Regions from separate parts of the Streptomyces sp. NBC_00490 genome, predicted to be linked through region 1. Evidence: riboswitches for the same ligand, from Rfam matches in the RefSeq annotation. Region 1 holds a riboswitch; each other region holds the start of a gene.
The links. Region 1 has a riboswitch for cyclic di-AMP ahead of OG381_RS39465 (M23 family metallopeptidase). Riboswitches for the same ligand answer to the same signal wherever they lie in the genome.
Positions count from the first base shown of each region.

Region 1 (4,701 bases):
ATCGGCAGCCGCCGCGGGCACACCGGGCACCAGTACCTGCCATGGGTGGCGCTGGACACGGACGCCACCGAGGAGCGCGGCGAGGTCTACGGCTGCGCCCTCGGCTGGTCGGGCTCCTGGCGCATCGCCGTGGCCCAGCTCTCCGACGCGCGCGTGCAGATCACCGGCGGCGTCGGACACGACGAGTCGGGCCTGCTGCGGCTGGCGGCGGGGGAGTCCTTCACGACGCCCGTCTTCGCCGGTCTGTGGAGCGACGGCGGCTTCGGCGGGGCGAGCCGGGCGTGGCACGCGTACCAGCGTGCGTACGTCATCCCGGACGCCGACCGGGACCGGCCGGTGCTGTTCAACTCCTGGGAGGCCACCGAGTTCGACATCTCCGAGGAGCAGCAGGGCACCCTCGCCCGGCGGGCCGCGGCGATCGGCGTCGAGCTGTTCGTGGTCGACGACGGCTGGTTCGGCACCCGCACCAGCGACCGCGCCGGCCTCGGCGACTGGACGCCCAACCGCGACCGTTTCCCGGGCGGCCTGAAGCCCCTCGCCGACCACGTGCACGCGCTCGGCATGCAGTTCGGCATCTGGGTCGAGCCCGAGATGGTCAATCCGGACAGCGAGCTGTACCGGGCGCACCCGGACTGGGTTCAGCACCAAGCAGGACGAAAGCGGACGGAGTTCCGCAATCAGCTCGTGCTGAACCTCGCGCGTGAGGACGTCCAGGAGTACCTCTGGGGGCATCTCGACGCCCTTCTGGGCAGCGCCCCGATCGACTACGTGAAGTGGGACTTCAACCGCAGCTTCACCGACGCCGGCTGGCCGGGAGAGGCCTATCCGCAGCGGCTCTGGATCGACCATGTGCGCGCCTACTACGCCTTGCTGGACCGGCTGCGGGCCGCCCATCCGGGCGTCGCCTTCGAGTCCTGCTCGGGCGGGGGCGGCCGTATCGACCTCGGTGTCATGGGCCGCACGGACCAGGTGTGGACCTCCGACAACACCGACCCGCTCGACCGGCTCGCCATCCAGCACGGTTTCGGCCAGATCCACCCCGCGCGCGTGATGGCCGCCTGGGTCACCGACAGCCCGAACGCCATGCTCAACGGCCGGGTCAGCTCGCTGCGTTTCCGGTTCGTCAGCGCCATGGCCGGGGTGCTGGGCGTCGGCGGCGACCTCACGCGGTGGAGCGAGGAGGAGCTCGCCGAGGCCGGTGAGTGGGTGGAGCTCTACAAGGAGATCCGGCCCGTGGTGCAGCGCGGTGACCTCCACCGGCTGCGACCGCCGCGGGGCGGGCTCAGTGCCGTCCAGTACGTCCTCGGGGACGAGGCCGTCGTGCTCGCCTGGCTCCAGGCGCAGAGCTACGGCGAGCCCGTACCGGCGCTGCGGTTGCGCGGGCTCGACCCGACAGCGTCGTACGAATGCCTCGAAACGGGCGAAGTCCACAGGGGTGCCGTATTGCTGCATCACGGACTTCGCGTCGGATTGCGCGGCGACCTTGATGCGGCAGTTCTCCGGCTGCGTCGCATCTGAGCTGTCTGTCCGAATTGGCGCCTTCCTCATCCTTCATTCCAACTCGCTCTGGAATAAGGGAAGCTGTGAATGTGCCACGTGAGGAGCGTCATACCCGTGACCGTGCGTCGCCCGTCATGTCCACGTAATTCCCGTTCTTTTTCAGGGGTTTTGCATGGCGGGAGGCGTGCGCAATTCACGCAGGGTGACCGTTAATTCTCACAGCGGATCAAGAGGAACGCATGCACCGGGAACCTCTCACTTGTCCCTTTGCGTCTTGCTCGCTTACGTTCGCCATCAATCCGGACGGACGCCCAATCCTGCCGCCGCCCGGGGACCGCACAACTCACCCGTGAACGGCAGGAGCGGGGGACCCACAGGTACAACCGCCTGTTCCGGTCTCCGGAACGGCTAGGGGTTAAGTCGCACCTCGGTGCGGCCGGGCATCTCCAGCCCGAACCCGACAGCTCACCTCGCAGGCGCCGGAGAGGAATTCGTCATGCCCGCGAAGGGTAAGCACCGCCGTCCGAAGGCCCAGCGCCTCACCCGTTCGATCGCCGTCGCCGGCACCGGTGGCGCCGCACTCGCCCTCCCGCTGATGGGTGCCGCAGGTGCCCACGCGGCCACCCCGCAGTCCGTTCCGGAGAAGGCCGTCCAGTCCCTTCCGGTCGCCGGGAAGACGGCCACCGAGAAGAAGACCGCGGACAAGAGCGCCGCGAACACCGCGACCGCGCGCACCTATTCGGTGCGGTCCGGTGACTACCTCTCGAAGATCGCCGACGAGCAGAACGTCAGCGGTGGCTGGAAGAAGCTCTACTCCGACAACCGCGAGGCCGTCGGTTCCGACCCGTCGCTGATCCACCCCGGTCTGAAGCTCACCCTCGGCAAGAAGGCCGCGGCGAGCACGGAGAAGTCCGCGCAGAAGTCGGCCGAGACGCGGAAGTCCTCTTCGTCCTCCAGCTCCGCGGAATCCTCCAAGTCCTCCTCGTCGAACACGACGGCGGCGACGCAGAGCAGCGAGACGACCAGCACCAGCAGCGCCAGCGGCTTCACCCTCCCCGTGGCCGGCGCCACCGTCGGTACTCCGTACCGGATGTCCGGCAGCATGTGGTCCAGCGGCTACCACACGGGCGTCGACTTCGTCGTCCCGACCGGCACCTCGCTCAAGGCCGTGGGCGCGGGCACGGTCGTCTCCGCCGGCTGGGGCGGCGCGTACGGCAACCAGGTCGTCATCAGGCTCGCCGACGGCTACTACGCCCAGTACGCCCACCTCTCCTCGCTCTCGGTGTCGTCCGGCCAGACCGTCGCCGAGGGTCAGCAGGTCGGCCTCTCCGGTGCGACCGGCAACGTGACCGGCCCGCACCTCCACTTCGAGATCCGCACCACGCCGGACTACGGCTCGGACGTGGACCCGCTCGCCTACCTCCGCGCGAAGGGCGTCTCCGTCAGCTGACGCCCACCCCCCTGTGCCACCGAAGGCCGGATCCCGATCCCCGGGTCCGGCCTTCGGTGTTCGTTCTTGCGGGTTCATGATCACTTTATTGCGTTCTTGTGGCACGGCTGTCCAAAGCGTCGACAGTGAGGGGAGGGTGGGGACACAGTGATCTCCGTAGCGATGCAAGCGCTTTCTATCCGCATCTTCCGGAGGTCCCCGTGCCCGGCGTCGACCGACGCACCGTCATCAAGGGCGCCGCAGCCGCGGCCGCCGCGGCCCAGTTCTCCTGGGCCCAGTCCCGTACCGCCGCAGCGGCCGACGCGGACGACACCGAACTCCACTGGCTGGAGGGCGCGACGCCCGACGCCCACGCCGGCACCACCTGGGGCGTGCCATGGGCCCGCGGGGCGTACCGGCCGGAGCAGCGGTTCCGGCTGACGACCGCCGCCGGCGACGACGTTCCCCTCCAGAGCTGGGTCACCGGCCACTGGCCCGACGGCTCGGTGAAGTGGACCGCGCACGCGATCGCGCCCGGCGCCCCGAAGGCCTCCGCGTACAAGCTCGCGGCGGGCAGCCCGGCGGCCCCCGAGCGGAAGGTCACCGTCACCCGGTCCGGCGGCCGGGTCGAGGTGTCGACCGGTGTCATCACGGCCGTGTTCGGCACCAAGGGCTCCGACACCGTCGTGCGCAGCGTGCGGCGCGGTGCGGCCGAGATCGCGCGGGACGGGAAGCTGGTCGCCCTGCGGCAGGAGTCCGTGCGCGAGGGCGCCGACGTCGAGAGCTTCGCCGGGCGGGTCGAGAAGGTCGAGATCGAGCAGGACGGTCCGGTCCGGGCCGTCGTCCGCGTCGAGGGCCGGCACCGCAAGGGCGGCCGCGGCTGGCTGCCGTACACCCTGCGCTTCTCCTTCTTCGCGGGCGCGGACTCCTTCCGCCTCGTGCACACCTTCGTCTGGGACGGCGAGCAGAAGCCCGGCTCCGACCAGGGCGACTTCCTGCGCGGCCTCGGTGTCCGCTTCACCGTGCCGCTGAGTGACCAGCCCTACGACCGGCACATACGCTTCGCCGACTCCGGCGGCGGACTCTTCAGCGAGGCGGTCCAGGGCATCACGGGGCTGCGCCGCGACCCGGGCGCGGCGGTCCGCGGTGCCCAGATCGCCGGAGAGAAGCTGCCCGACACCGCCACCTGGGACACCCGCGTCGCCGGCCGCCTCGCCTACATCCCGGCCTGGGGCGACTACACACTCACCCAGCCCAACGCCGACGGCTACACCGTCCGCAAGCGCACCAAGGCGGGCTACGGCTGGATCCACGCGGCCGCCGGGCGGCGTGCCGGCGGCTTCGGCTACGTCGGTGGCGCGAGCGGCGGACTCTCCTTCGGGCTCAGGGACTTCTGGCAGCGCCACCCGGCCCAGCTCGACGTCCGGGGCGCCCACACGGAGGCCGCCGAGGCCACCGTATGGCTGTACTCGCCCGAGGCGCTCCCGCTCGACCTGCGCTTCTACCACGACGGGCTGGGGCAGGACACGTACGAGAAGCAGTCCGACGGTGGTCTGGAGATCACCTATGAGGACTACGAGCCCGGCTTCGGTACGCCGTACGGCATCGCGCGGACCAGTGAACTGACCTTCTGGGCCGTGGAGAAGACACCGTCGGCCGATGTGCTCGCCGCGCAGGCCGCCGCCACCGCGACGCCGCCGCTCCTCACCGCCACGCCCGAACGGCTGCACGCGGCCGGGGTGTTCGGCGACTGGGCGCCCGTCGACCGTTCC
Region 1 is NZ_CP107869.1:8,671,217-8,675,917, forward strand. It holds gene OG381_RS39460 (alpha-galactosidase) at 1-1,518, shown strand, start outside; cyclic di-AMP (ydaO/yuaA leader) riboswitch at 1,835-1,992, shown strand; gene OG381_RS39465 (M23 family metallopeptidase) at 1,997-2,950, shown strand; gene OG381_RS39470 (exo-rhamnogalacturonan lyase family protein) at 3,151-4,701, shown strand, end outside.

Region 2 (4,701 bases), 2.5 Mb from region 1:
GGAGGCGCGGCTCGTGGCGAAGCCTGACGCGCCCCTCGCCGAGGAGCGGGAGCGGGACGAGGACAGGGAGGCGGCCACTCCCGACGCGGGGCCGGAGGAGACCGGCGCGGTGGCACCCGTCCGCTTCCAGTCCACGTGCTGCTCCGGGATCTCCGACAGGAAGCGCGAGGGCGGGTTGTAGGACGGCTGGCCCCACGCGCTGCGCAGCGCCGACCGCGTCAGATACAGCCGTTCACGCGCGCGCGTGATGCCGACGTACGCCAGGCGCCGCTCCTCCTCCAGCTCCTTGGTCTGGCCGAGGGAGCGCATGTGCGGGAAGACGCCGTCCTCCATGCCGGTCAGGAAGACGACCGGGAACTCCAGTCCCTTGGCGGTGTGCAGGGTCATCAGGGTGATGACGCCGGAGCCGTCCTCGTCCTCGTCGGGGATCTGGTCGGAGTCGGCGACGAGCGCGACCCGCTCGAGGAACGCGGCGAGACCGACCGGGGCCGCCGCCTCGCCTTCCGCGGCTTCCCCGGACTCCTGCTCGAACTCCAGGGCCACGGCGGCGAGTTCCTGGAGGTTCTCGATCCGGGTCTCGTCCTGCGGGTCGGTGGAGGCCTGCAACTCGGCCAGATAGCCGGTGCGTTCGAGCACCGCCTCCAGGACGGTCGCCGGGCCCGCGCCGGACTCGACGATCGTACGGAGCTCCTCCATCAGCACGTTGAACCGCTTCACGGCGTTCGTCGACCGCGCGGCCATGCCGTAGGCCTCGTCGACCCGCTTCAGCGCCTGGGGGAAGCTGATCTTCTCGCGCTGGGACAGGGCGTCGATCATCGCCTCGGCGCGCTCACCGATGCCGCGCTTGGGGACGTTGAGGATGCGGCGCAGCGGCACCGAGTCCTCGGGGTTGGCGAGGACACGCAGGTAGGCCAGGACGTCCCGGACCTCCTTGCGCTCGTAGAAGCGGACACCGCCGACGACCTTGTAGGGCAGGCCGACGCGGATGAAGATCTCTTCGAAGACACGGGACTGGGCGTTGGTCCGGTAGAAGACGGCGACATCGCCGGCCTTCGCGTCGCCCGAGTCCGTCAGTCGGTCTATCTCCTCGGCGACGAACTGCGCCTCGTCGTGCTCGGTGTCGGCGACATAGCCGGTGATGCGCGCGCCCGCGCCCGCGTTGGTCCACAGGTTCTTGGGGCGGCGGGACTCGTTGCGCTCGATGACCGCGTTGGCTGCGGACAGGATCGTCTGTGTGGAGCGGTAGTTCTGCTCCAGCAGGATCGTCGTCGCGTTCGGGTAGTCCTCCTCGAACTGGAGGATGTTGCGGATCGTCGCGCCGCGGAAGGCGTAGATCGACTGGTCGGCGTCGCCCACGACACACAGTTCGGCGGGCGGGATGTCGAACTCGGCCGGGGGGACGTCGACGGGGTGCTCGCTCGTCCCCACGAGCTCGCGGACCAGCGTGTACTGGGCGTGGTTGGTGTCCTGGTACTCGTCGACGAGGACATGCCGGAAGCGGCGGTGGTAGTGCTCGGCGACGTCCGGGAAGGCGCGCAGCAGATTGACCGTGGTCATGATCAGGTCGTCGAAGTCGAGCGCGTTGGCCTCCCGCAGCCGCGCCTGGTACATGGTGTAGGCCTGGGCGAGGGTCTTCTCGAAGCCGTCGGTGGCCTGGGCGGCGAAGTCCTCCTCGTCGATCAGCTCGTTCTTGAGGTTGCTGATCTTGGCGCTGAAGGACTTGGGCGGGAAGCGCTTGGGGTCGAGGTCGAGGTCTCGGCAGACCAGGGCCATCAGACGCTTGGAGTCGGCCGCGTCGTAGATCGAGAACGACGACGTGAAGCCGAGCCTCTTGGATTCCCTCCGCAGGATCCGCACGCACGCGCTGTGGAACGTCATCACCCACATCGCGTTCGCGCGCGGGCCGACGAGCTGCTCGACGCGCTCCTTCATCTCGCCCGCGGCCTTGTTGGTGAAGGTGATCGCGAGGATCTGGCCCGGGTGGACATTCCGCTCGGCCAGCAGGTAGGCGATGCGGTGGGTGAGCACCCGCGTCTTGCCGGAGCCGGCGCCGGCCACGATGAGCAGCGGGGTGTCGGAGTGGACGACGGCCGCGCGCTGGTTCTCGTTGAGACCCTCGATGAGCGCGGCCGCGTCCAGGACGGGGCGCGGGGCACCGTCGCGGTAGTACGCGTCCCGGTCCGGCGGCACGTCGAACCTGCCGCCGAACAGGTCGTCCGGAACGGGTTCCGGTACGTGCTCGTCCTCGGGCGGTGGCGGGGGCTCTTCCTCGCGGCCCTTAGGGGCCTGGAGGTCCGCCAGGAAGCTGTCGTCAAAGAGGCTGCTCATCGCTCTCCGAGTCTAGGGCTCCCCACTGACACCCCGCCGCCGCCCCGAGAACATGGGCCGGTCCCGTCACCCTCCATCACCGTCCCGCCACGCTTCGCGACGGAACGGGCGGAGATGTTTACCTTGCGCCCACAATGCGCACAAGTCGGCGCAGATCACTCCGTATGCACCAACGCGAGCAACGCCCTGATCCAAGGTCACGAAAATGTATCGGGCCTATCGGACATCAACCTTCACAGGGGCCACACCCGTTGGCTACCGTTCCGGAAGGCCGTACGACCCCCACCGGCGAACGTCGCCGGGCCGCGCGGCCTCCGCCGAATCCGGACCGCCGCCGCGCACCCGGAACCGGGGACCCACCGAACTTGGGGTGAATCGGCCGACTCCCTTCCCGGGAAGGGCCGTAGGGCAACCCTTCCGAACCACCCGCCCGAACCCGACAGCTAACTCGGTAGGCGGAGCATGGAAGGAGTCGCCGACCTTGGCGTCGCACCGCAAGCCGCCTCCCCCGGGTACGCGCGTAGCCGGCATACGCACCCCCGCTCTCGCCACGGCCGCCCTCACCTCCGTGGCCCTGCTCTCCCAGACGGCCACCGCCGCGCCCTCGACCGATGACAAGCCGAGCATCGAGGAAGTCGAGAAGAAGGTCGACGACCTCTACCGCCAGGCGGAGTCGGCGACCGAGAAGTACAACTCGGCCAAGGAGAAGACCTCCAAGCAGCGCAAGGAGGTCGACACCCTCCTCGACGACGTCGCCCAGCGCACCCAGAAGCTCAACGAGGCCCGCGAGGAGCTCGGCACCTTCGCCGCGGCCCAGTACCGCACCGGCGCCTCCGCGCCCGACACCGCGACCTTCCTGCTCGCGGACTCCCCGCAGGACTACTTCGACCAGACGCAGCTGATGGGCCGTATGACGTCCCGTCAGAAGGACGCGGTCGACGACTACGTCACCGAGCAGTCCGCGACGTTGAAGAAGCGCCAGGAGGCCACCGACAGCCTCGAGACGCTCTCCGAGTCGCAGGGCGATCTGAAGACCGCCAAGGCGACCGTCCAGCGGAAGCTGTCCGCCGCGCGCGAGCTGCTGTCGCAGCTGACCGCCGAGGAGAAGGCGCGCCTCGCGGCGATCGAGAAGCAGAAGCAGGAGGAGGCCGCCCGCAAGGCCGCCGAGCTGGCGAAGCAGCAGGCGGCCGAGCAGAAGGCGGCGCAGGAGGCGGCCGCGGCCGAGGAGTCGGCGGGCAGCTCGTCGTCCACCTCGGAAGCCTCGGAGGTCTCGGACTCCTCGTACGCCACGAAGGCCGAGAAGGCCCTCGCCTTCGCCCGCTCGCAGGTCGGCAAGCCGTACGTCTGGGGCGCCACCGGCCCCGACTCCTACGACTGCTCCGGCCTCACGCAGGCCGCCTGGAACGCCGCCGGCATCTCCCTCCCCCGCACCACCTACGACCAGGTGAACGCCGGCACCACGGTCACCCTCGCGGGCGCCCGGCCCGGCGACCTCGTCTTCTTCTACGACGACGTCACCCACGTCGGCCTCTACATCGGCAACGGCAAGATGATCCACGCGCCGAAGCCGGGGGCGTACGTGCGCGAGGAGTCCATCTACTACGACGGCGAGTCGGCGATCCACAGCGTCGTACGTCCGGCCTGATCCGCGGCAGGGCCCTGGCGTCAGTGACCGCCCCGGTTCTCGACGCAGGGCCCCTCGCCGGGCTGGGGCTCGGCGTAGACGCCGTGCACCTCGCCGGTCAGCTCGTCCTTCGTCACCCGTCCGGAGACGCACACCACGCCCGTGTAGACGGCGTAGTACCCGTTCCCGACGGAGACGCCGTGCTTCTCACCGCACCCGACCCGCCGCAGCGCCGCCTCGACCCGCTCGTCGTCGAAGACACCGAACTCCCCCGATCCGCCCTCCTTCCGGACCTTCGCCAGCTCCGCCAGGATCAGCTCGGCCGACGCCTGCCCGCCGGCCTGCTGCTCGGCGCTCAAGGACGCCCGCATGCGGTACGCGTGGTTGTCGGCGTAGTTGGGAGGAGCGTCCCCGGGCCCGTCCTGCCGCCCTCCGTCCGGGGCGGAGGGTGAGGGGGAGGAAGGCAGGGCGGTGGGCGTCGCCGTGGACTGCGCGCACTTCGGCGGGGGCGGATAGGAGGGGGTCGGAGTGGCCGCCCCCGCGGCACCGGCTCCATCGGCCGCCCCACCTCTTTGACTCCCGCATGCGGTGAGGGCGACCGCCACAAGGGCGAGGGCAACTGATCGTCTGAGAGCCATGCCCAGAGTCTGCCGCCCGACGCCGGGGGTTGTCATGAGCGGAGCTACTCAGACGACCGGCAGATCTGTCCCGGCGTCGGGCGGTAAACGCCCAGGTGGGAGGGTTTCGGT
Region 2 is NZ_CP107869.1:6,214,917-6,219,617, reverse strand. It holds gene pcrA (DNA helicase PcrA) at 1-2,328, opposite strand, end outside; cyclic di-AMP (ydaO/yuaA leader) riboswitch at 2,634-2,801, shown strand; gene OG381_RS28435 (C40 family peptidase) at 2,810-3,973, shown strand; gene OG381_RS28430 (hypothetical protein) at 3,994-4,590, opposite strand.
Region 2: it holds a riboswitch for cyclic di-AMP, as region 1 does, so the genes downstream of both, OG381_RS28435 (C40 family peptidase) here and OG381_RS39465 (M23 family metallopeptidase) in region 1, are expected to answer to the same signal.

Region 3 (4,701 bases), 4.1 Mb from region 1:
TTGGAGTACCAGGGGCGGTCGGCCGCACCCAGGTCGGCCCGCGACTGCCGCGCCGAGCCCGGGTCGACGACGATGAACCCCGTCTCCCCCGGCATCACGTAGTGGAGCCGCTCGCGGATCCGCTGCTCGGCGTACGCGTCGTCCTGCCAGCGTGCCTTCTGGTCGCGCAGCTGCTCGACCCGCTGCCGGGCCTGTTCCTGCTGCCGCTGGAGGTCCGCGATCTCGGCGCGCTGGGAGACGTACTGCCTTATCGGATAGGCGAGCGCGACGATCAGCGAGCACAGGACCAGCGCGAGCAGTGCCGCCCGGCCGGTCAGCCGGGAGCGGCGGGCCTGCCGCTTGGTCTGGGAACGGTAGACCCGGGCCGCGGTCTGCTCGCCGAGCAGCCGGATCCTGGTCGCGGTGGAGAACCGGTCCCGGTCCTTGACGGCCATGTCCCCGCCCCTCCTTCACACACGCGCGTACGTCCCCGCACACGGTACGGGACCGGTGCGGGGACGTACGTACGACTGGCTAAGGCTTAGCCCTGCCGAGATCAGCCCTTGAAGCGGGGGAACGCGGAGCGGCCGGCGTACACCGCGGCGTCGTCGAGGATCTCCTCGATGCGCAGCAGCTGGTTGTACTTGGCGACGCGGTCCGAGCGGGCCGGGGCGCCGGTCTTGATCTGACCGCAGTTCACCGCGACGGCGAGGTCGGCGATGGTGACGTCCTCGGTCTCGCCGGAGCGGTGGGACATCATGCACTTGAAGCCGTTGCGCTGGGCCATCTCGACGGCGTCCAGGGTCTCGGTCAGCGAGCCGATCTGGTTCACCTTGACGAGCAGGGCGTTGGCCGAGCCCTCCTCGATGCCGCGGGCCAGGCGCTCGGGGTTGGTGACGAACAGGTCGTCGCCGACGATCTGGACCTTGTCACCGATCTTCGCGGTGATGGTGTTCCAGCCGGCCCAGTCGTCCTCGTACAGCGGGTCCTCGATGGAGACGAGCGGGTACGCGGAGACGAGCTCCTCGTAGTACTCGGTCATCTCGGCGGCCGAGCGGGACTTGCCCTCGAACTCGTACTTGCCGTCCTTGTAGAACTCGGACGCGGCGACGTCGAGCGCGAGCGCGATCTGCTCGCCGGGGACGTAGCCGGCCTGCTTGATGGCCTCGATGATGAGGTCGAGGGCGGCGCGGTTGGACTCCAGGTTCGGGGCGAAGCCGCCCTCGTCGCCGAGGCCGGTGGACAGGCCCTTGGTCTTCAGCACCTTCTTGAGGGTGTGGTAGACCTCGGCGCCCCAGCGCAGCGCCTCGGAGAAGGACTCCGCGCCGATCGGGGCGATCATGAACTCCTGGATGTCCACGTTGGAGTCGGCGTGCGAGCCGCCGTTCAGGATGTTCATCATCGGAACGGGCAGCAGGTGCGCGTTCGGGCCGCCCAGGTAGCGGAAGAGCGGGAGGTCGCTGGCCTCGGAGGCGGCGTGGGCGACGGCGAGGGAGACGCCGAGGATGGCGTTGGCGCCGAGCGAGCCCTTGTTGTCCGTGGCGTCCAGGTCGAACATCGCCTGGTCGATCAGGCGCTGCTCGGTGGCGTCGTAGCCGACGAGCTCCGGGCCGATCTGCTCGATGACGGCGAGGACGGCCTTCTCGACACCCTTGCCGCCGTAGCGGTTGGGGTCACCGTCACGCAGCTCGATGGCCTCGAAGGCGCCGGTGGAAGCGCCGGAGGGAACGGCGGCACGACCCGTGCTGCCGTCGTCGAGGCCGACCTCGACCTCGACCGTGGGGTTGCCTCGGGAGTCCAGGATTTCCCGGGCTACGACGACGTCGATGGACGGCACGAGCATCTCCTTCTTGGGGTGTGACACGGTCCGCCGGGACCGCGGTGGGTTCTGCGAGACGAGCCTAACCGGCTCAGGGCGATCGGCCACCGTGCGGACCGCCCCGTGGACAGAACCGAGAGTAAATTGTTTCCGAACGGAACAAAGACGGTTTCGGAAACCTGGCAGAACCGGCGCGGAAACCGGCGCGGAAACCGGCGCAGAAAAAACCCCGCTCCGGTGCGTACGGGGGAACACGCACCGGAGCGGGGAGCCCGTGGGGACGGGGGGGGACCCTCACGAGGCCTTCAGTATGAGGACCACGGATGTGAGGGCACTGTGGTTCAGCTGAGTCCTGCCCGAATGGCGCGGACCCTTACTCGTGGGGCAGCTGCTACTTGAGGTGCAGCTGCTGACCCGGGTAGATGAAGTCGGCGTCGCTGACGATGTCCTTGTTCAGCTTGAACACCTTCTGCCAGCCGCCCTTGACGTCGTGCTCCGCGGCGATGGAGCTGAGGGTGTCGCCCTTGACGACCTTGTACTCGCCGTCACCCTTCTTGACCTTCTTGCCGGTCGGGGTGGTGACGGTCTTCTTGGCGGCCGGGCGCTCGGAGGAGCGGGAGGCCTGCTGCTCGGAGGAGCGGGTGCTGGAGCCGCTGTCGCTGGAGGAGCTGCCGGAGGAGCTCGACGAGCCGCCGCCGTTGTAGCTCGCGCTCGACAGGCCGACGCCGCAGGACGGCCAGGCACCCTTGCCCTGGCTCGCGAGGACCTTCTCGGCTATCTCGATCTGCTGACCCTTGGTGGCCTGGTTGGCCTGCGCGGCGTACGCCGTGCCGCCGTACGCGGCCCAGGTGGAGGCGGAGAACTGCAGACCGCCGTAGTAGCCGTTGCCGGTGTTGATGGACCAGTCGCCGCCCGACTCGCACTGGGCGACGGCGTCCCACTCGGAGGCGGTGGCGGCGGAGGCGTTGCCGGCCGCCATCAGCGGGGCGGCGATGGCGACACCGGTGACACCGGCGAGCGCGGCGGCGCGGGTGGCCTTGGACGGACGACGGTGCTTGCCCTGACCGGAAAACAGCATGGTGGATCCCCTCACCGACGCCTGCGAGGTGAGCTGTCGGGTTCGGGCCGGTTGAGTTGCCCGGCCGCGCATCTCGCGATGCGCGGCTTCACCCCAAGCCGGTCCAGCGTGAACTGCTGGGCCCGGCACTTACCTTGGGTCCCCCGCTCCTGCCTACGGCGCTTGACGCGACGACTGTTCCCGTACGGCCGCTGGCAGGATTCGGCGTTGCGGCAGCCGGGGCTCGTGGTGACGAGCGGTGTCGACCGTAGACAGGGAATCCGCCGAATTTCAAAGACGATCAGGGCTTCTGAGACTCATCCCACACTTTCATCAAACCGGACATTTGATGCGAAGTGTGGAGTGAACTCCCGGCATTTCCCAGGGGTTTTCGCCCTATTCGCTACCGAGTACGAGGGTCTGACCGGGCTCGATGCTGCTCGGGTCGGCGCCGATGACCTGCTTGTTCTCGGTGTAGAGCCGGCGCCATCCGCCGTCGACGTCAAGGGAGTCGGCGATGGAGGCGAGAGTGTCGCCGTCGCGGACGACATAGGACCCCTCTTCGGCGCTCGCGCCACGGTGCCGGCCGGTGCTCTCCTGGGTGGCGGAGAGGGCGCCGGTGTCGACGAGAGCCGAAGAGCCGCCTTCTTGCCATGAGTTGTCCGATTCGACACCCTTTGCCGGTGCTGTGGACGGACTGTCGGACGGCTGTGAGTCTTCGGCGCCAGGGTCGGAGGTGTCCGAGTTGGAGGACTTGTCCGCTTCGGTGGACGCCGAGGGCGAAGGGCTCCGGTCGGCGGAGGACCCGGTCGACGCGTCGGACGATCCGGAGGAGTTGGACAGCCCGGACGAGGCGGAGGAATCAGACGATTCAGATGAACCCGACTCTTCGGACGCCGACGGGGTGCCGCTCGCGACGCCGGTGTCGACGTCGTCCGAGGCCGAGTCCTTGCTCAGCCCGTTCAGCAGACCGCAGGTGCCCCAGACGCCGACACCCTGGTCCGCGAGGACCTTCTCGGCGACGGCTATCTGCTGGTTGCGGCTGGCGAGGTCGGGACTCGTGGCGTAGTCGAGGCCGCCGTACTTCTCCCAGTTCTCCTGGGACAGCTTGAGCCCGCCGTAATAGCCGTCACCCTCGTTCGCACTCCAGGAACCGTCGGTCTCGCACTTGGCGACCTGGTCCCAGGTGCTCCCCTCCGCCGCGCTCGCGCCGCTGGCGCCCAGAAGCGGGATCGCGATGGCGGAGCCGGTCACTCCGGCCGCGACGAGCAGTGCCGGAGCCTGGCGGGGGCGACGGTGACGACCGTTCCCGGTGAGCATGCGGAGGCCTTTCGCGAGACAACAATGACCCGCGCGGCGGGTGGAGACAGTCGCCGCGCTGATGCGTGAACGTATCGGCAGTCGATCACTTGTCACAAGTTAATGCCGCGCAGATCACGTGAAGATCACAGAGTTGAGCGCGGGTCATGTTTGGCCGGTTCCAGTACAACTCCCGCTGTGACATGCAGCGATGGGACGAGGGACTCACGCCGAACCGGTGAACTCTGCCCCCGGCAGTTCAAGTGGCTCATGAGGACGGGCCAGAAGCCCTTCTTGAACCAGGTGTTCTGTCGGTCCTTGGCAAGCGCCCACGGGCCGAAGCGCGCGGGAAGCTCGTCCCAGAGGCAGCCCGTACGGAGTCGGTGCAGAATCCCGTTCACCTGGGTTCGGACATCCACCGCGCCGCGCGCGAACTGGCGACGCCGGAAGTAGTCCGTCATCAGTTCCTCGACGGCGGGCCAGGCGTGCTCCGGCACTTCGGCAGGGACGGGCGTCCCGGTCCTCTCATGCCACTCCGTCACCTTGC
Region 3 is NZ_CP107869.1:4,591,241-4,595,941, forward strand. It holds gene OG381_RS20635 (FtsB family cell division protein) at 1-434, opposite strand, end outside; gene eno (phosphopyruvate hydratase) at 536-1,816, opposite strand; gene OG381_RS20645 (transglycosylase family protein) at 2,190-2,876, opposite strand; cyclic di-AMP (ydaO/yuaA leader) riboswitch at 2,880-3,047, opposite strand; gene OG381_RS20650 (transglycosylase family protein) at 3,252-4,175, opposite strand; gene OG381_RS20655 (recombinase family protein) at 4,301-4,701, opposite strand, start outside.
Region 3: it holds a riboswitch for cyclic di-AMP, as region 1 does, so the genes downstream of both, OG381_RS20645 (transglycosylase family protein) here and OG381_RS39465 (M23 family metallopeptidase) in region 1, are expected to answer to the same signal.

Region 4 (4,701 bases), 1.3 Mb from region 1:
AGATCACCACGAGTCCCTGTACGCCGTGCTCGCCGCACTCGGTGACGACCTGGGGGACGTGTTCGGCGGGCACGGCGACGACCGCGAGGTCGACGGGCCCCTCGATGTCGCGCACCGAGCGGTAGGCGGGGACCCCGTCGAGCTCCTTGTCGGGGAAGGCCTTGTTCACGGCGTACAGCCGGCCCGTGAAGCCGGCGTCGCGGATGTTGTCGAAGATGCCGCGGCCCACGCCGCCACGGGTGCGGCCGACGCCGATCACGGCGACCGAGCCGGGCGTCAGCAGCCGCTGCACCGACCTCGCCTCGGCGCGCTGCTCGCGCGCGTACTGCACGGCCAGGGAGCGGTCGGTGGGTTCGAGGTCGAACTCCAGGCGGACGACGCCGTCCTCGAAGCTGCGCTTCTGGGTGTACCCGGCGTCCCTGAACACCTTGATCATCTTGTTGTTGGCGGGCAGCACCTCGGCGGCGAAGCGGCGGATGCCGCGCTCGCGGGCGACGGCCCCGATGTGTTCGAGGAGGGCGGAGGCGACGCCCCGGCCCTGGTGGGCGTCCTGCACGAGGAAGGCGACCTCGGCCTCGTCGGCCGGTGCGGACGCGGGCATTCCGTCGGTGCCGATGCGGTCGTAGCGTACGGTGGCGATGAACTCACCGCCGACCGTGGCGGCGAGTCCCACCCGGTCCACAAAGTCGTGGTGCGTGAAGCGGTGGACGTCCTTGGCGGACAGGCGAGGGTAGGGCGCGAAGAAGCGGTAGTACTTCGACTCGTCCGACACCTGCTCGTAGAAGCTGACCAGGCGCTCGGCGTCATCGACGGTGATGGGGCGGATGCGCGCGGTGCCGCCGTCGCGCAGCACCACGTCGGCCTCCCAGTGCGCGGGGTACTCGTGCCGGTCCGGCGAGGTCTGCATGGGCCCCAGATTACGGCTCGCGTACGACAACGGCGCGAGGCAGTCTGTGGAGAACGCAAGAGGATCGCAAGGACGGAAGCCGGACCGAGGCCGCGGTCCGGCGACTCACCCCGGACGGGAGCAGCTCCGCTCCGGAGAAGCTTCACGTTGTGGGAAACTGGTCTAGACAACCCTGAACACCGAAGGGCAGCATCACATGGCTGAGCGCCGCGTCAACGTCGGCTGGGCCGAGGGTCTCCACGCCCGCCCCGCTTCCATCTTCGTCCGGGCCACCACGGCCTCCGGTATCCCCGTGACGATCGCCAAGGCCGACGGCAACCCCGTCAACGCGGCCTCCATGCTGGCGGTTCTGGGCCTCGGCGCCCAGGGCGGCGAGGAGATCGTCCTCGCCTCCGACGCCGAGGGCGCGGACGCCGCCCTCGACCGGCTGGCGAAGCTGGTCTCCGAGGGTCTCGAGGAGCTTCCCGAGACCGTCTGATTTACCGGGGCCGACTGATTCACGGCACCACAGAAGGGCTCGTCCGAATTTATCGGGCGAGCCCTTTGCATTTCCCGTTCACAGGCAGCGGAAATAGTCCCCCGCGAATTACTGCCTCTTTGTATACGGCTCTTGTGTTAATGCCGCAGGCTCGGCATGTTTACGGGATGTTGCGAGTTCCTCACACGCTCCGGCCGATCTCCCGCGCCGTTGAATCGGAGCCGGTGCGCGGCGGTCGAGCGCTCGGTGTGCAGAGCGGTGACCGCCCGCGCGCGCTCCCCGTCGCCGCGCGCCACGGCGTCGACGATGGCGCCGTGCTCCGCCCAGGACTCGACGGGGCTGACCGGGGCGTCCACGGCGTACATCCAGGAGATCTTGTGCCGCAGCTGGGTCAGCATCGAGGTCAGCGCGGGGCTGCCGGAGGCCTGGGCGAGCGTCTCGTGGAACCAGCCGCCCAGGGACCGCAGGTCATCGCTGTTGCCCCGCCTGGCCCGCTCCTGACCCAGCCTCACCAGACCGCGCAGGACCTTCAGGTGCGCCTCGGTGCGCCGCTGGGCGGCCCGGGAGGCGCCCAGGGGCTCCAGGAGCATCCGCATCTCCAGCAGGTCGGCGGCCTCCTGCTCGGTCGGTTCGGCCACGCACGCGCCCGCGTGGCGCCGCGTCACCACGAAGCCCTCGGCCTCCAGGGTGCGCAGCGCCTCCCGGACGGGAACACGGGAGACCCCGTAGCGACGGGCGAGGAGTTCCTCGGTGAGGCGGCTGCCGCGCTCGTAGACACCGGCGACGATGTCGTCCCTGATCGCGGTGCATACCGAGTGCGCCGGAATACGCATGACCGACCTCCGCCTTAATCCCCGTGAAACGTCGATGATTGACGTGTGTTCAGTGACTCTATTGCAAAGAGCGGGAATTTCCGATGGCGGGCCGGAATCCATGGATATTTTTTGGACAACAGGGCGACAGAAACGGCAAAACCCCGGCTCGGTGAGCCGGGGTTTCAGAAGATCTCGCGGTCCGTCGTCAGACGTTCACGCCATGCGAACGCAGGTAGGAGACCGGGTCGATGTCCGAGCCGTACTCCGCGGTCGTGCGGGCCTCGAAGTGCAGGTGCGGCCCGGTGACGTTGCCGGTCGCGCCGGAGAGGCCGATCTGCTGGCCCGGGGTGACCGTCTGGCCCACCGAGACACCGATGGACGACAGGTGCCCGTACTGGGTGTACGTGCCGTCGTTCATCTTGATCACGACGTTGTTGCCGTACGACCCGCCCCAGCCGGCCTCGACGACCGTGCCGGAGCCGACCGCGTGGACGGAGGTGCCGGTGGCGGCGTGGAAGTCGACGCCGGTGTGGCTGCCGGAGGACCAGACGCCGCCGCCGGCCTTGTAGCCGGTGGAGATGTACGAGCCGGATATCGGGGCGACATAGCTGTTGAGGCGCTTGCGCTCGGCGGCGGCGCGGGCGACGCGCTCCTTGGCCTCGCGCTCCTTCTCGGCCTTGGCGGCGGCCTTCTTGAGCGCCGCCTCCTCGGCCTTCTGGCGGGCCTTCTGCTCGGCGGCCTCGATGGCCGCCTGCTGCTGGGCCTCGGCCTGGGCGTCGATCTGGGCGGCGACCGAGTCGCCGATGGTGACGACCGGGGTGAGGCCGGTCTGCTCGGCCGCGGGCTCCGCTGCGAGGGCCGGGGCAGCGAGGGTGCCGATGACGCCGGTGGTGGTGAGGGCCGCGACCCCCGCCACGTGGGCGGTGGTGCGCTTCATCCTGCTGGGACGACGGTGCTTCCCGGTGGCGCGCGTGAACGCCATGTGGTGGCTGGTCCTTTCCTTCCTTCTCGCCTACCGGGTTAGCTGACGGGTTCGGAGCAGGAAGGTCTCCTACGGACCCCCTCGCTGCGCGCGCGGGCGTCCGATTCACCCCAGGGACTACATGAATGTGGGTCCCCGGCTCCCCTGGCTCGCGCCGTACGGGGACTCGGCGATGGCTGTCCGGTGCCGCGGGCGCGGCGCACTGCCTGACGAACAGCCCGGATGACGCTAAGCGGGACGACTTTCAATCCCCAAACGGATCAGGGGTTTTGTAGCGCATGCCACAGGGCAGACAGGCAACCTCTCCCCTAATTCGGACATTAAGGGGCCCTGGTGACGCGTCAGTCACCAGGGCCCCTTCACGCGCGTGCCGCTACTCCGCGGACACGACGCTCACTTCACCGATCCCGAGGGCCTCCACGGGCGCCTTGATGGCCGACGCGTCGCCGACCAGGATCGTCACCAGCCGGTCCACCGGGAAGGCGTTGACGGCCGCCGCGGTGGCCTCCACGGTGCCGGTCGCGGCGAGCTGCCGGTACAGCGTGGCCTGGTAGTCGTCGGGCAGGTGCTGCTCGACCTGGTCGGCCAGCGTGCTCGCGACGGCCGCCGCGGTCTCGTACTTCAGCGGGGCCACGCCGACGAGGTTCTGCACGGCGACGTCCCGCTCGGCGTCGGTCAGCCCCTCCGCGGCGAGGGTGCGCAGCACCGTCCACAGGTCCTCCAGGGCCGGACCGGTGTTCGGGGTGTCGACGGAGCCGCTGATGGCGAGCATCGCGGCGCCCGTCCCGTCGGGGGCGGACCTGAGGACCTGCCCGAACGAGCGCACGCCGTAGGTGTAGCCCTTCTCCTCACGCAGGACGCGGTCCAGGCGGGAGGTGAGGGTGCCGCCGAGGCAGTACGTGCCGAGCACCTGCGCGGCCCACACCCGGTCGTGCCGGTCGGCGCCGATCCGGCCGATCAGCAGCTGCGTCTGGACGGCACCGGGGCGGTCCACGATGACGACACGGCCCGTGTCGTCGGCGGTGATCGGCGGCACCGGACGCGGCTCGGCCTGGGAACCGGTCCACGAGCCGAGGGTGTCGGAGAGCAGCGCGTCCAGGTCGATGCCGGTGAGGTCACCGACGACCACGACGGTGCCGGTGGCCGGGCGGACGTGCTTCTCGTAGAAGGCGCGTACGGCCGCGGAGTCGATGTTCCGGACGGTCTCCTCGGTGCCCTGGCGCGGGCGGGACATGCGCAGGTCCACCGGGAACAGGGTCCTGGAGAGCTCCTTGGCGGCCCGGCGGGAGGGGTTGGCCAGCTCGTGCGGGATCTCGTCGAGGCGGTTGGTGACGAGGCGCTCGACCTCGCTGTCCGCGAACGCGGGCGCCCTGAGGGCGTCGGCCAGCAGACCGAGCGCCTTGGGCAGACGCGACGCCGGGACCTCCAGGCTCAGCCGTACGCCGGGGTGGTCGGCGTGGGCGTCGAGCGTGGCGCCGGCCCGCTCCAGCTCGGCGGCGAACTCCTCGGCGGTGTGCTT
Region 4 is NZ_CP107869.1:7,414,171-7,418,871, reverse strand. It holds gene OG381_RS33940 (bifunctional acetate--CoA ligase family protein/GNAT family N-acetyltransferase) at 1-907, opposite strand, end outside; gene OG381_RS33935 (HPr family phosphocarrier protein) at 1,104-1,385, shown strand; gene OG381_RS33930 (GntR family transcriptional regulator) at 1,523-2,218, opposite strand; gene OG381_RS33925 (M23 family metallopeptidase) at 2,406-3,182, opposite strand; cyclic di-AMP (ydaO/yuaA leader) riboswitch at 3,196-3,364, opposite strand; gene OG381_RS33920 (M16 family metallopeptidase) at 3,556-4,701, opposite strand, start outside.
Region 4: it holds a riboswitch for cyclic di-AMP, as region 1 does, so the genes downstream of both, OG381_RS33925 (M23 family metallopeptidase) here and OG381_RS39465 (M23 family metallopeptidase) in region 1, are expected to answer to the same signal.